4 regions of the Desmospora activa DSM 45169 genome follow, and region 1 is predicted to be linked to each of the others. Evidence: riboswitches for the same ligand, from Rfam matches in the RefSeq annotation. Region 1 holds a riboswitch; each other region holds the start of a gene.
The links. Region 1 has a riboswitch for S-adenosylmethionine ahead of C8J48_RS09865 (ECF-type riboflavin transporter substrate-binding protein). Riboswitches for the same ligand answer to the same signal wherever they lie in the genome.

Region 1 (3,212 bases):
GCGAACGTTTTCCAGAGATAACACTGTAGATTTATGATCGGCATCGGTTGTTACTGGGACCGGTCGACACCAGTTGTGCAACGCTTGTGTAAGTGAAGGGGACAGGATGTGACGGATGTTGCTGAGGCGATCCGTCGGTTTCCACTCAGGCTGAAGGTGTTTGAGAGCCTCGACATATAACGGTTCCCGCAAGCCGACATCCCGTAGGATGCTGGTAGCGAGCAATTCATCCGGTGTGCCGATCGCTTGGATACTTCCTTGGTCCATAATCACCATGCGATCAATCGGTTGGCGCAGGACATCTTCAATCCGATGTTCAATAATAATTACCGTTTTACCGGTGCGTTGCCCAATTTCAACAATTAACGCCATCGCTTGTTGCGCACTGGCGGGATCCAAGTTGGCAAGGGGTTCATCAAACAGAAGCACATCACAAGACATAGAGAGGATACCGGCCAAAGAAACCCGCTGTTTTTGCCCGCCGGAACATTCATGGGGGCTTCGATCGATCCAGGGCAGCATATCGACCATATTCAGTGCGTGCTTGACCTCGATTTTCATCTGTTCCAGGGGAATGCCCTCATTCTCAAAAGCAAACGCAACATCTTCTCCTACGGTTAAACCGACAAACTGACCATCCTGATCCTGGAGGATGGTACCCACCACACGGCTGATATCGGACAGATGTTTCGGTTGAGGAGCAACTCCACGGATGAAAAGCTCCCCTGTGATCTCCCCGGGATATGAAAAGGGGATAAGCCCATTGATACAATGGGCCAGTGTCGATTTGCCGGAACCGCTTGGTCCGGCGATCAATATCATTTCCCCTGCTTGAATGTCCAGGTTGATCTTTTTTAGCGTCGGGTTGGATACATGTTTATAGCGAAAGCTAAAATCCTGAAACGAAAGGATGGCAGACATGAGCGGACTCCTTTAAACATCCAGTTTTAAGTTGGTGTTACGCCGGTTCCATTTGGTTAAGCCCAAGACGGCAGGAATCCCCAATGCCCCCAATACGATGACATTGGCGACCGAGGCGCCGATCACTTGCAGCACGACTTTGTCGGCGGGTTCTGACATCAACCACACATCGAGTGCTCCGGCTAACGAGACAGCAATGATAATGCCGATAAGGCCGGAGATGGCCAAAAAGACGAGATGTCTTCCCTTGACTTGGCCATCGTTGACGCTAAAGCCCTTATTGGTAAATACCAACCCCATAAACAGACCGGTGATGCCGGAACTTAACACCCATCCCCACCAAATGCCCCAACCGGAGATGAGGTCGGTCAGGAGATGCCCGATAAACCCGATCAAAAACCCGACCACCGGTCCAAACAATGCCCCAAAGATCACCAATAGGGCAACAGCAGGCTTAATAAAGGTGTTGGGTGCGATCGGAAATCCCAATAAGCCCAATATTCCGTATAAAGCTGATCCGATGCCGATCGTGACGACGGTTTTGGTGTTCAATTGAAAAAGGGAAGTAAACATGGTATCCGCTCCTTTTTTAAGATTTGGTGGAACGCGATCGTGCAAAATAAAAACCCTTTCCGAAGGAAAGAGTGGGACGGTGTGTCGTTCATCTTATCTTTCAGAAGATATCTGGTGATCTCTGTTGGATGTGGCACCTTTTTTGCGGTCAAATAGGTTGCTGGGCTTCATCGGGCCAAATCCCTCCGCCGCTCTTGATAAGATCAAGTATGTAGTTTTGAAAAAAAGATACGACAAAAGTACATAATACCAAAAGATATATTAGTATAGATCGATAAGGTCGTCAAGGTTTTCGACAGCGGGAGATGCATTGGTTTCTGTTTCCCGTCAAATAAAAAAAGAACGGCCAAAAGCCGTTTTTAAGGGGTAGACCAAGATAGAGAAGACATGATTCTAACTGGGTCGAGAAAGGGATGTTTTAATCTTAATCCAATCGATCGACGGTGTCAAGAACTAACGTTCGTATGAGCCTTAATTTTTTTATGGACGAGAGTGGACCAGTGTCAATTTCTCGAGGTTGCGTTGTATGGTAAAATGGATCGCGGTATGATGAGAGTGGATCAAAGGGGGAGAAATGGATGGCAGAGATTAATGTGGACCACAGTAAATATCAAAATATCCGCTTCGACATTCAAGATGAGTCGGCGATTATGACTGATATCTTGGAAACGATTCCTTATGAATATCCGGGTAAAGACATAGAAGTGGAGATTCCTACATCTGAATTTACCTCGGTATGTCCATGGTCGGGTTTGCCTGATTTTGCAGAGATTACGATTTCGTTTGTCCCGGGTCGCCATCTGATTGAGATGAAATCGTTAAAATACTACCTTACCTCCTATCGCAATGTGGGCATCTATCAAGAGCACGCCACCCGTCGTATTTTGGAGGAGCTGGTGGCAGTGTCCAAACCAAAGTGGATGAAGGTGGAAGCTTTATGGAACGCCCGTGGTGGGCTTGGCACGCGTGTGGTGGCGGAGTGGACGGGGGAATAACATATGAATGACCTGGCGTAAGCCGGGTTTTTTTGGTTCAATCAAAAAAAGGAGGGGATCTCATGGAGATGGTATTTCGATCGTTACATGAATACTCGTTTGAAGAGGCGACACAAATATGGAACCGCTGTTTTGAAGGATATCTGGTGGATGCTACGATGACGGTGGATCGATTTGTCCAACGGATGGGTATAGAAGGGCTGTCCCCGGCGCGATCGTTGGTGGCCGTTGCGGGAGAGGAACCGGTGGGGATCGTGCTAAACGGGCTAAGAACGGTACAGGGGAGAAAAGCGGCATGGAACGGAGGAACCGGTGTAGCGGTACCCTACCGGGGAAAAGGGCTGGGCACAGCGTTGCTGGAAGCGACAATGGCTCTGTATCAACGGGAACAGGTGGAGATCGCCACATTGGAAGCCTTTGAAAAGAATAAAAAAGCCATTTCTCTGTATGAGAAGATGGGGTATCGTGTGGTTGACCGGCTGCTTTTTCTGGAAAAAACGGGGACGCTGGATGTTGCGTTGTTAAAAGAGCGGCAGTCATACCGGGTACAGATCGGAAGCGCCGGTGAAGTGTCATCGTTATCATTTTATCCGTCACTGTCCCCTTGGCAAACAGACTGGGAGGGAATCAAGGACGGCATGGCGGCTATTGTTCGTGACGGAGATGGGGAGTCGGTTGGTTATGCCCTCTTTAAACGTGTTTATCACACTAATGGAACATTGG
Region 2 (3,212 bases), 1.4 Mb from region 1:
TCCGATGAGATTGGCAATAAACAGGGAGAGGCAAGCGGAAGCTAATATAATGACAGCCACTTCCACCGACAACAGATTGGAAGGAACAATCCCTTCCCCCACTGTTTTTACCACTTCGCCGCCGCCGATGGTCGCACCGAGAATCACGCCCACCCCACAGAGCAACAGAGCCACCCGGCGCCGTGAAACAGCACCAGAACCATAGGCTACCCCCATGGACGCCGCAGCTCCGCTAGCACCGATATTCATAGCGAAAAAACAAGCGACTGCAATCGCAACTACAAATGACATGAACGTCTCCTCACCTTAGGAGTGCAATCCGCACTCGGTCTTCTCCTTGCCGGTCCACCGTCCGGAACGGAGATCTTCTCCGTCTTTTACCGCTTTTGTGCACGGCACGCAGCCAATACTGGGATATCCTTGATCATGAAGGGGATTGTAAGGCAGATCCCGCTCGCGGATAAAGGCCCAGACCTCATCCCACGTCCAGTGGATCAACGGACATACTTTGATCGATTGAAAACGTTTATCGTGATTGAGAAACGCCGTAAAGCGTCGGGTGGGAGACTGCTCACGACGCAATCCCGATATCCAAGCAGGCACACCCTTTAGCGCCCGTTCCAGCGGAATCACTTTGCGCATGCGACAACATTGATCCGCCTCTCGCTTCCACAGCGCATCACCGTATTGCTTCGCTTGTTCCTCCACCGTCAGATCCGGTTTCACCCGCTCTACCACCAAGCGAGGATAACGTTCCTCCACCCGCTGGATCAGATCATATGTCTCAGGAAAATGTAGGCCGGTATCCAAAAATACCAAACGGGCATCCGGCTTTACTTCTGAGATTAACTCGATCAGGACGGCACTCTCCGCTCCAAAGCTACAAGCGTATACCAAATCGTCTCCATACGTTTGCACCGCCCAGGAAAGGACCGCTTTCGCTCCCCGATCATCCTGATTAATGGAGAACGACGGCTTTTTACCTTCATCCCAATTGTCGTAGGTTAATCTGGATTCCATCCTTCTCCCTCCTTTCAAGCATCAAAAAAGACGGTCGGCCCCTATTGATGGTACCGACCGCCTCCAGTTTGTCTGGTCAGCGATTTGTTTTTTCAGCGAATGCGAACCTTTTCGTTTTTCTCCAACTGAATCACCTTACCGTCCTGAACAACCAATGTGATCGATCCATACTTCATCGTCTCCAACATCTTTTCAATATGGTTGGAAACCACTTTAAAATCGACGCTATCTTTTTCTCCCACCCCAATCCCCTCCCTGTGAAAATAATGAAAAAAATAGCCTCGTCCATTTTGGAGAGACTGGGGGGTATACAAGATCGACCCGCATCTTATCTTCCAAAATGGAAACCATTTTGTCGGAATTAGCACCTTGCTTCAAATCGCAGGTTGCCGGGTTTCATCGGGCCGAATCCCTCCACCCCTCTGGATAAGATTTAGTTCCATATTATTGAGTTCACGCAAAGAAGTCAAGGTTTTTCTATCGGATTAATTGTTGATCCTGATTCTCCCTTTTTTTGTTGTGGAAAATCCCGATTAGACGCCCGCTTTCGCAATAATAAGACCCAACGATCCCACCAGGGCAATCGCAACCATTCTCCCACCTTAACCTTCAAAATTCTTGTCACCTTCATTCTCTATTTTTCCTGTTTGATGTTCCTCATCCTCCTGCTGAAAAAACAAATACTCAACTGAGACTCCATAAAATTGCGCCAACTTCAGCTTAATATCATCCCGCGGTACACGACGGCCGTTTTCATACATCTGCAGTGCACTGACGCTGATGTGTAATTTGCTTGCCACTTCGGTTCGGGGCCTTACTCCACGTAAACATACCAACTTTTTCGCCATTATATCCCTCATACGCACCACCCAACACATGAAGTGCTACTAATTATTATAAATTACAATAAGTGTATTTGAAACACTTGAGGTACAAATTCTGTCTACTTCACACGATATGTGTTAAAATGGATGAGAGATGAAAGGGGGCACTTCACCATGTCTTTGGGAAAACGTCTGCGCACCTTGCGTATACGCCGGAACATGCGCCAGGAAGATGTCGCCAACCACCTGGAAATTAGTAAGAGTGCCGTCGGGATGTATGAGCGGGACGACAGGGAACCTTCCTTGGAGACATTGCGAAAATTGGCCGATCTATATGGAGTAACCACCGATTTTCTCCTCGGTCGCACGCTCTTTTCCTCCGATCCAAGGGAAGAAGGCCATTTTGAATCTAATTTGCGTGAGTTTTTGCAACAAGAAACATTACATTGGGATCATGTTCCCCTCACTAGCAAAGATGTATCCACCTTTCGCAATGTTGTTGAGTGGGGGATTCAGGAGAGAAAAACCTTGTACCGGGTTTCCCGGCCGCGGAAAAACAGCGAAGACCTTCATGGGAAAAAAGATTAATATCCATTCACACACAAAACAAGCAATCCAACTCTGTGGTTGAATCGCTTGTTTTCCTTTTTATCAACTCTCATGTATGCGATTGATCAGAAACACCCTTCTCGCTATTTTCCCCTTCATGCAGCGCAATATCCGCTCGATATCGTTCCATATCCGGATTTTCATGGGCAATGCGTGCCGATGCCGCTGCAGCGACACCGGCCACCAAATCGTCCAGAAAGACGTGGATGTGGCCATCCTTGTGATTGAGACGGCTAATGACGCCGAATTTGGTTTTATCCAGATATCCAAAGCTGGTTAAACCGATGGTTCCATAGATGTTGACAACGCTTAACGCCATAATCTCATCCAAGCCGTACAAGGGTTCATCCACTTCCATCATCCGCTGCAGTGGTGAAGGCAGCTGTTTCCCTTCCGCCAAGGTGTCCAGGGCAACACCAGTAATGATGGCATGCTGTACTTCTCGCTTTTGCAAGACATGCTCTACACTTTCCAAGCAGTGGGCTTTCTTTAACTCATCATTATACGGTCGTTGCAGTGTATAGACGATATCGGCGATCTCATCCAGTGAAACCCCTCGTTTTTGCAGCAAGTCTAGCACATGGCGGTAAAACATGAGCCCACCTTCTTCAATCAGAATTCTTCACGTATCATGCAATGCTTTATCGTATGTGTCGCGTGATCAGCGGGTGCGACCGCCAGTCTCTTTGATACGAAAGGTTGCGTTCCCCAGTATATCCTCTACCTTCTGCTTCAATTCTTCCGACGGACGCACCCCGT
Region 3 (3,212 bases), on a different contig from region 1:
CGCTGTTGGCCCCAAGGTGGTTCCCACCAACAGTTGTGCAACTGGAAACAAAAACAGAACCAACACGATAAAGGGGACCGCACGAAATAAATTGACAAAAGCGGCAATGATTCGCTGTAACCACGGTTGGGCTGCAATCTGTCCACGATCAGTGATCACCAGTAGGATTCCGAGAGGAATACCGAAGAGGGCGGTAAAAAAAGTGGAGATCGCGACCATATACACCGTCTCACCGCTTGCCTGCCAAACCAGCGGCCAATCAACTTCCGCTAACACCTGCCGTCACCTCCTTCTCCGATCGCTCTCGAAACCGTATCGCCACTTTTTCTACGGTTGAAGGCTCCCCTTCCAAGGAAACCGTCACCGCTCCATCCACAGTCAGTTCCCCTGCTACTAAGTGAATCCGGACTCCATTTGTAGCGGCTTCCTTTTGCAGATGCGGTAACAACTCCCTCCAGTCGTCGACTGAAAACTGCAGCCAGACACTAGTTTCTGCGTCGGCCTGGGGTTGCTCCGCTCCTTCCAGCAATGTCTGCTTCACAAATTGGGCGGTTACTTCATGGCGCGGCCGTTGGAAGATCTCTTCCACTTCCCCCAACTCAATCACACTGCCCCCGTCCATCACTGCCACCCGCTGACAGATGGCGCGAACTACGCTCATTTCGTGTGTAATCAGCAGCAGTGTAATTCCCGTGTCGCGGTTGATTTCCCGCAACAATTGCAGGATGGAGGCTGTCGTCTCCGGATCGAGGGCGGATGTCGCCTCATCACACAACAACACCTTGGGATCGTTGGCCAAAGCACGGGCAATGCCGACACGCTGTTTCTGCCCCCCTGACAGTTGTGAGGGATATGCCGTTGCCCGTTCTTTTAATCCGACACGATCCAACAGCCGCTTCACCCGCTCCTCAATTTCGTCCTTAGGGATTCCTGCCACTTCCAAGGGGAATGCCACATTTCCCCATACCGTTCGTGACCATAACAGGTTAAAGTGTTGAAAAATCATTCCCATCTGTAAGCGCGCCTGGCGCAACTCTTTTTCATTTAAGTGGTGAATGGCTTGACCGTCCACATACACTTCTCCGGACGTCGGTTTTTCCAATCCGTTTACCATTCGCAGGAGCGTGCTTTTACCGGCACCGCTTCTGCCGATAATGCCAAAGATCTCACCTTGTTGAACATCGATATTTACTCCGGATAACGCTGTCACCGGCTGATTTCCTCTTTTTACGGGAAACTGTTTGGATACTTCTTTCAGTTGAATCACAACCTACACCTCCCTTACAACATAAAAAAAACTTTCTGGCAGATACGCAGAAAGGTTGTGTCCAAACTCTCCACTCTCATCTGTCAGAACCTTTACCAGTTCCGCAGGAATTGGCACCTTTACCGCTATGCAGTCGGTTGCCGGGTTTCATCGGGCCAGTCCCTCCACCGCTCTGGATAAGAGAATCCAATTATTCCTATTGGTCGAGAATGATTTTAGCATGAGAAACGCAACCCGTCAATATTTTCGTTTTTGCGAACCGTTGATCGTCGTTTGTTAAGGGTTTTACCCAAGCATTACATTTCCTTTACAAATTGCCGTTCCCACACTATTTTCGGGGGATATGCCGTATAATAAAAACTAATCAAGAGGTCACGGAGGTGCCCTGTATGAATTACCCTGTTGTTGGTAAATCGTTCTTGTTGGGCATTTTCAATGCAACATGGATGAGTATTCCCCTGTGGTTTTTGTTATACCTTACCCTCCGTTTGGTTTTCTAATCGAGAGGTTTACATGAAAATAGAACCGATTATGGTGAAGAATAAAAAAGGTTGCCATTGATTGGCAACCTTTGTGTGTGTTGATGATTCATTTTTAACGCGCTCCGCTACCGGAGAGAACAACCCAGACGGTGCGGTACAGGATTTGCAGATCCAAGGCAAACGATTGTCGCCGAATGTAATACATATCCATAAAGAATTTTTCTTTGGGAGTAGCATCATAACCACCGTTCACTTGAGCCCAACCCGTCAAACCCGGCTTAATGGTTAGCCGCTTTTTAAAGTTGGGGATCTCTTTGGCGAACTTCTCCGTAAACACCCGTCGTTCCGGACGTGGACCGATCAGACTCATATCCCCGTGCAAGACATTGATCAATTGTGGCACTTCATCGATGCGAGTCTTACGAATAAAGCGGCCCACTCGTGTGACGCGCGGATCATCCTTGGCAGCCCACTGCGGTCCATTTTTCTCAGCGTCAATCCGCATTGATCGCAATTTAATCACATGAAATGGTCGACCGTTTAACCCCACTCGTTCTTGCTTATAAAAGACCGGACCTCTTGATTCCAGTTTAATGGCAATCATCGTCAATACCATGACAGGAAGAATAAACACTAAGAGCGCAATCGAAAATAAGATTTCAAGTATTCGCTTTGCCACAGGATACATTCCTGTTTGCTCATGCGATGGTTGAAGATCAACCGAACTCGCTTGCGAATCGCTTTCGTAAGCCATCGCTTTTGAACGCATCCGCAAACCACTCCTGCCGTAATAAAAATAGTTGAAAACAGTAATCACTTACCAGAACTTCACCAACTGGTAACCAGTATACTGGAGATCTAACCGGTTGGCAATACGCGATTAGGCGTATTTTACGTTATCTTTACAATTCTGTTACAGCCGTTCCACGCTGGAGTAAAACCCTGTTTTGCAAAAGGTAATCCAAGCTTTGTATAAGGCCTTCTTCCAGGCTGACCTTAGGCTTAAACATCAGATGGCGTCGCGCTCCGTCAATATCAAAATAACTATGTTTAATATCCCCTTCTCTGTCAGGACCATAGGAAACAGAAATCGGTTTATTTGACACCTTTTTCAAAAGCTGTACCAACTCATTAATGGAAGTGGAAATACCCGTTCCAATATTGAGCACTTGGTTTTCGGCCCGTGACAGTGCCGCGATATTGGCAGCGGCAATATCGGATACATGAATATAATCCCGGGTTTGTTCCCCATCCCCGTCAATTCGGAGTGGTTCCCCCTTCAAAATGCGCTCCAGGAAGATGGCAATCACCGCCCCCTCCCCTTTGCTGATCTGCCGTTGCCCGTAAACATTGGCATAGCGCAAAATGGTAAAGGGGATTCCATAGAGATCTTGATACGCTCTTAGATAGTACTCCGGTGTAAATTTGGAAATCCCGTAAGGAGAGAGCGGATTAACGGGATG
Region 4 (3,212 bases), 1.2 Mb from region 1:
CCCTAATAAAATCGATGAAATCCTTAAATACGTAAAACTTCTTTGCTCATAGCATTACCGGCAGAGCGCCGGTAACCAACAAAAACTATTCAATAGGCAAGAAGTTTTAACGCATTTGCCACATTTATTGTACTCCCAAGCTTCCTAGAGCGTCAAGGTAAGGGATTCTCACATATTGGAAAGGTATACCTCTACACAAGATAAAATGGGCTTTTATTCATTTTGATATCCACCAAATCGTCACATTTTTAAACGGTGGGTACCGTATCCGAGAGAAAAGCCTGAATGGGAGGAGCCAATTTATCAAACTGGACCAAAAAAGCATCATGGCCGTAATCCGAAGGAAAGGTAAACAGGTAGCTCTCCTTTCCCTCCGCAATCAGCCAACGGTGCAATTCTCGCTGTTGATACGCCGGAAACAGTTGGTCATCTTCGATTCCAATTACCAAGACCGCCGCTTGCACCCGAGCTAAAGCCCGTCGGGCTCCTTCCCGTCCCCGTCCGATATCATGGGTATCCATTGCCTTCAACAATGTCAGATAACTATTAGCGTCAAAGCGGTCCACCAGCTTATTTCCTTGATAGCGAAGATAACTCTCCACTTGAAACAGGCTCTCCTGGTTCAATAACGGTCCACTTCGCTGCAAATTTCGACCGAAACGGTGCTCAAACAACCGCGGAGTGCGATAAGTGACCATCCCCACCATCCGCGCAACCGCCAACCCCCGGATCGGTCCTGAGTCCGGATAGTAATCTCCTCCTGCAAAAGCAGGATCTGACCGAATGGCCTGACGGGCAATCTCGTTAAAGGCGATTGCCATAGCATTTAGCGATGGTGCTGTCGCAATCGGAATCAGCCGCCGCGACATTTCGGGATATAGTATCCCCCACTCCAACACCATCATGCCTCCCATTGATCCGCCAACAATCGCCTGCAAGTGATCCACCTTCATTTGTGCTAAAACTTGTCGTTGTAACCGCACCATATCCCGAATCGTCACCAATGGAAAGGAAGATCCATAGGGACGACCGCTCTGTGGACAGATAGAGGCGGGACCGGTCGTGCCGTTGCATCCCCCCAACACATTCATCGTAATCATGGCGAAGCGGTCGGTATCGAGCGGTTTTCCCCTTCCCACCAGTTCATCCCACCAACCTGGATCCCTTTCATCCCCGACAGCATGAGCATCTCCTGTCAAGGCGTGACAAATTAGAATCACATTATCCTGTCCCGGCTTCCAAGCTCCTGCGATTTCTACCGCCACTTCCACTGCCGTCAACTCTTTTCCGCACTCCAGCAAAAACCGATCAACGCGCACCTGTCGCCGTTCCACGCCCTTTTCCGCTGTTTTCATTTACAATCCTCCTCGACCATTCCGCGCGCTGAGTATTATCAAGCAAAAAGCCCGGCACCTTCCCAAATGGAAGAGGCCGGGCTGCGCATACACACATGTCCCGCCCCTCTTCCCATCTTCCTGGACATATGTCCAGCAGGAGTTGGCACCTTTCCCTGATAGGGTGGTTGCCGCAGTGTCATCGGGCCAGTCCCTCAACCGCTCTGGATAAGAAGAAGGTTTATGATTTTCCTTATGATAAGATGGTTTTAACTTTACTGTCAAGCCGTATTACCCACGTGCCCGAATTTGTACCTGGGGTGTTTGACTCACAGGTGTGGCCTGAGGGTGTTCCAACCAACACGCTACCTGATGATCTTCCGAAACAGAGTACACCTCCGGCATTTCATCATGGCAAATATGCATCGCATGTGGACAACGATCGGCAAAAGGGCAACCCAGGGGAGGATCAAACAGATCCGGCGGTGAACCGGGAATCGGGGTCAACTCCTCCTCCCGTTTCCAATCTAGCCGCGGCATAGAGGCCATCAACCCCCAAGTGTAGGGGTGACGGGAGTGATGAAAGATCTCTTCCACTCTGCCGGACTCCACCACTTTTCCGCCGTACATCACCGCCACCTGTTGCGCCATTTCCGCTACAACCCCTAGATCATGGGTGATCAAAATGATGGCAGTCTCCGTTTTCTCCTGAAGCTCCTTCATCAGCTCTAGAATCTGCGCTTGGATCGTTACATCGAGGGCAGTCGTCGGTTCATCGGCGATTAAAACCTTTGGATTGCAGGAGAGGGCGATGGCGATCATCGCCCGCTGCCTCATCCCCCCGCTAAATTCGTGCGGAAATTGATTCACCCGCTTCTCCGGCGTAGGAATGCCTACCAGTCGCAGCATTTCCACCGCTTTTTGCCGTGCATCTTCCCGGGTGAGCTGTTGATGCCACATCAGCCCCTCCATTATTTGCTTCCCTACTGTCATGGTCGGGTTTAACGAGGTCATCGGGTCCTGAAATACCATTCCGATCTCCGAGCCACGAATCCGAAACATCTCCCACTCCGACACCCGTGCGAGATCACGCCCGGCAAAGAGAATCTCACCTTCCTCCATCTGCCCAGGGGGAGAGGGAATCAAGCGGAGAATCGCTTGTGCGGTCACACTTTTTCCACTGCCCGACTCTCCTACGATGGCCAATGCTTCTCCTTTGCCTACTTTTAGATTGACTCCACGAACGGCGTGCACAGGACCGGCATGGGTATGAAAGGTGACCTTTAAATTTTTAATCTCCAATATAGATTCCATCGCCTACCACTCCTTCGGGCAAAGCCCCTTCTAATGCGTTGTCCTTTAGGGCTACCTCTCCTTCGGGCAAAGCCCCTTCTAATACGTAGTCCTTTAGGGCTACCTCTCCTTTGGGTAAATGCCCTATTTCCCTATTTTCGCATTTTGGGGTCCAACGCATCGCGCAAACCGTCTCCCAGGGCGTTAAAAGCCAGCAGCGTCAAGCTAAGCATAAAGGCCGGGAAAAAGAGACGCCACCATTCATCGGACAAAATCACCACCAAGGCATCGTTGATCATGGTGCCCCAGCTGGCGATCGGCGCTTGCACCCCTAGACCTAAGAAGCTGAGAAATGCTTCCGCAAAGATGGCGCTGGGAACCGTAAAGGTGAGCATGACAATGATCGGTCCCATCGCATTTGGGATCAAATGCTTTTGCATCAGCCTGCGAGTATCGGCCCCTAGGGTGCGGGCAGCTAATACAAATTCCTGTTGTTTTAACTGCAACACCTGCCCTCTGACAAGACGGGCCATATTGAGCCAACCGGTGGCGGTTAAGGCGATGATGATCGTCAACAAGCCGGGC

Region 2: it holds a riboswitch for S-adenosylmethionine, as region 1 does, so the genes downstream of both, C8J48_RS19175 (YezD family protein) here and C8J48_RS09865 (ECF-type riboflavin transporter substrate-binding protein) in region 1, are expected to answer to the same signal.
Region 3: it holds a riboswitch for S-adenosylmethionine, as region 1 does, so the genes downstream of both, C8J48_RS14830 (methionine ABC transporter ATP-binding protein) here and C8J48_RS09865 (ECF-type riboflavin transporter substrate-binding protein) in region 1, are expected to answer to the same signal.
Region 4: it holds a riboswitch for S-adenosylmethionine, as region 1 does, so the genes downstream of both, metX (homoserine O-acetyltransferase MetX) here and C8J48_RS09865 (ECF-type riboflavin transporter substrate-binding protein) in region 1, are expected to answer to the same signal.

What each region holds. Positions count from the first base shown of each region.
Region 1 covers NZ_PZZP01000001.1:2,022,252-2,025,463, reverse strand. Annotated here, with positions in the region: gene C8J48_RS09870 (ABC transporter ATP-binding protein) at 1-921, opposite strand, end outside; gene C8J48_RS09865 (ECF-type riboflavin transporter substrate-binding protein) at 934-1,494, opposite strand; SAM riboswitch class I at 1,585-1,698, opposite strand; gene queF (preQ(1) synthase) at 2,073-2,489, shown strand; gene C8J48_RS09855 (GNAT family N-acetyltransferase) at 2,552-3,212, shown strand, end outside.
Region 2 covers NZ_PZZP01000001.1:654,717-657,928, reverse strand. Annotated here, with positions in the region: gene C8J48_RS03190 (sulfate permease) at 1-291, opposite strand, end outside; gene C8J48_RS03185 (phosphoadenylyl-sulfate reductase) at 307-1,020, opposite strand; gene C8J48_RS19175 (YezD family protein) at 1,113-1,268, opposite strand; SAM riboswitch class I at 1,346-1,453, opposite strand; gene C8J48_RS03175 (helix-turn-helix transcriptional regulator) at 1,623-1,880, opposite strand; gene C8J48_RS03170 (helix-turn-helix domain-containing protein) at 2,019-2,432, shown strand; gene C8J48_RS03165 (phosphatidylglycerophosphatase A family protein) at 2,503-3,048, opposite strand; gene C8J48_RS03160 (DNA polymerase III subunit alpha) at 3,115-3,212, opposite strand, start outside.
Region 3 covers NZ_PZZP01000002.1:326,655-329,866, forward strand. Annotated here, with positions in the region: gene C8J48_RS14825 (methionine ABC transporter permease) at 1-276, opposite strand, end outside; gene C8J48_RS14830 (methionine ABC transporter ATP-binding protein) at 260-1,267, opposite strand; SAM riboswitch class I at 1,341-1,450, opposite strand; gene C8J48_RS14835 (sugar transferase) at 1,862-2,503, opposite strand; gene C8J48_RS14840 (SDR family oxidoreductase) at 2,652-3,212, opposite strand, start outside.
Region 4 covers NZ_PZZP01000001.1:778,370-781,581, reverse strand. Annotated here, with positions in the region: gene metX (homoserine O-acetyltransferase MetX) at 249-1,355, opposite strand; SAM riboswitch class I at 1,465-1,569, opposite strand; gene C8J48_RS03770 (ABC transporter ATP-binding protein) at 1,626-2,648, opposite strand; gene C8J48_RS03760 (ABC transporter permease) at 2,780-3,212, opposite strand, start outside.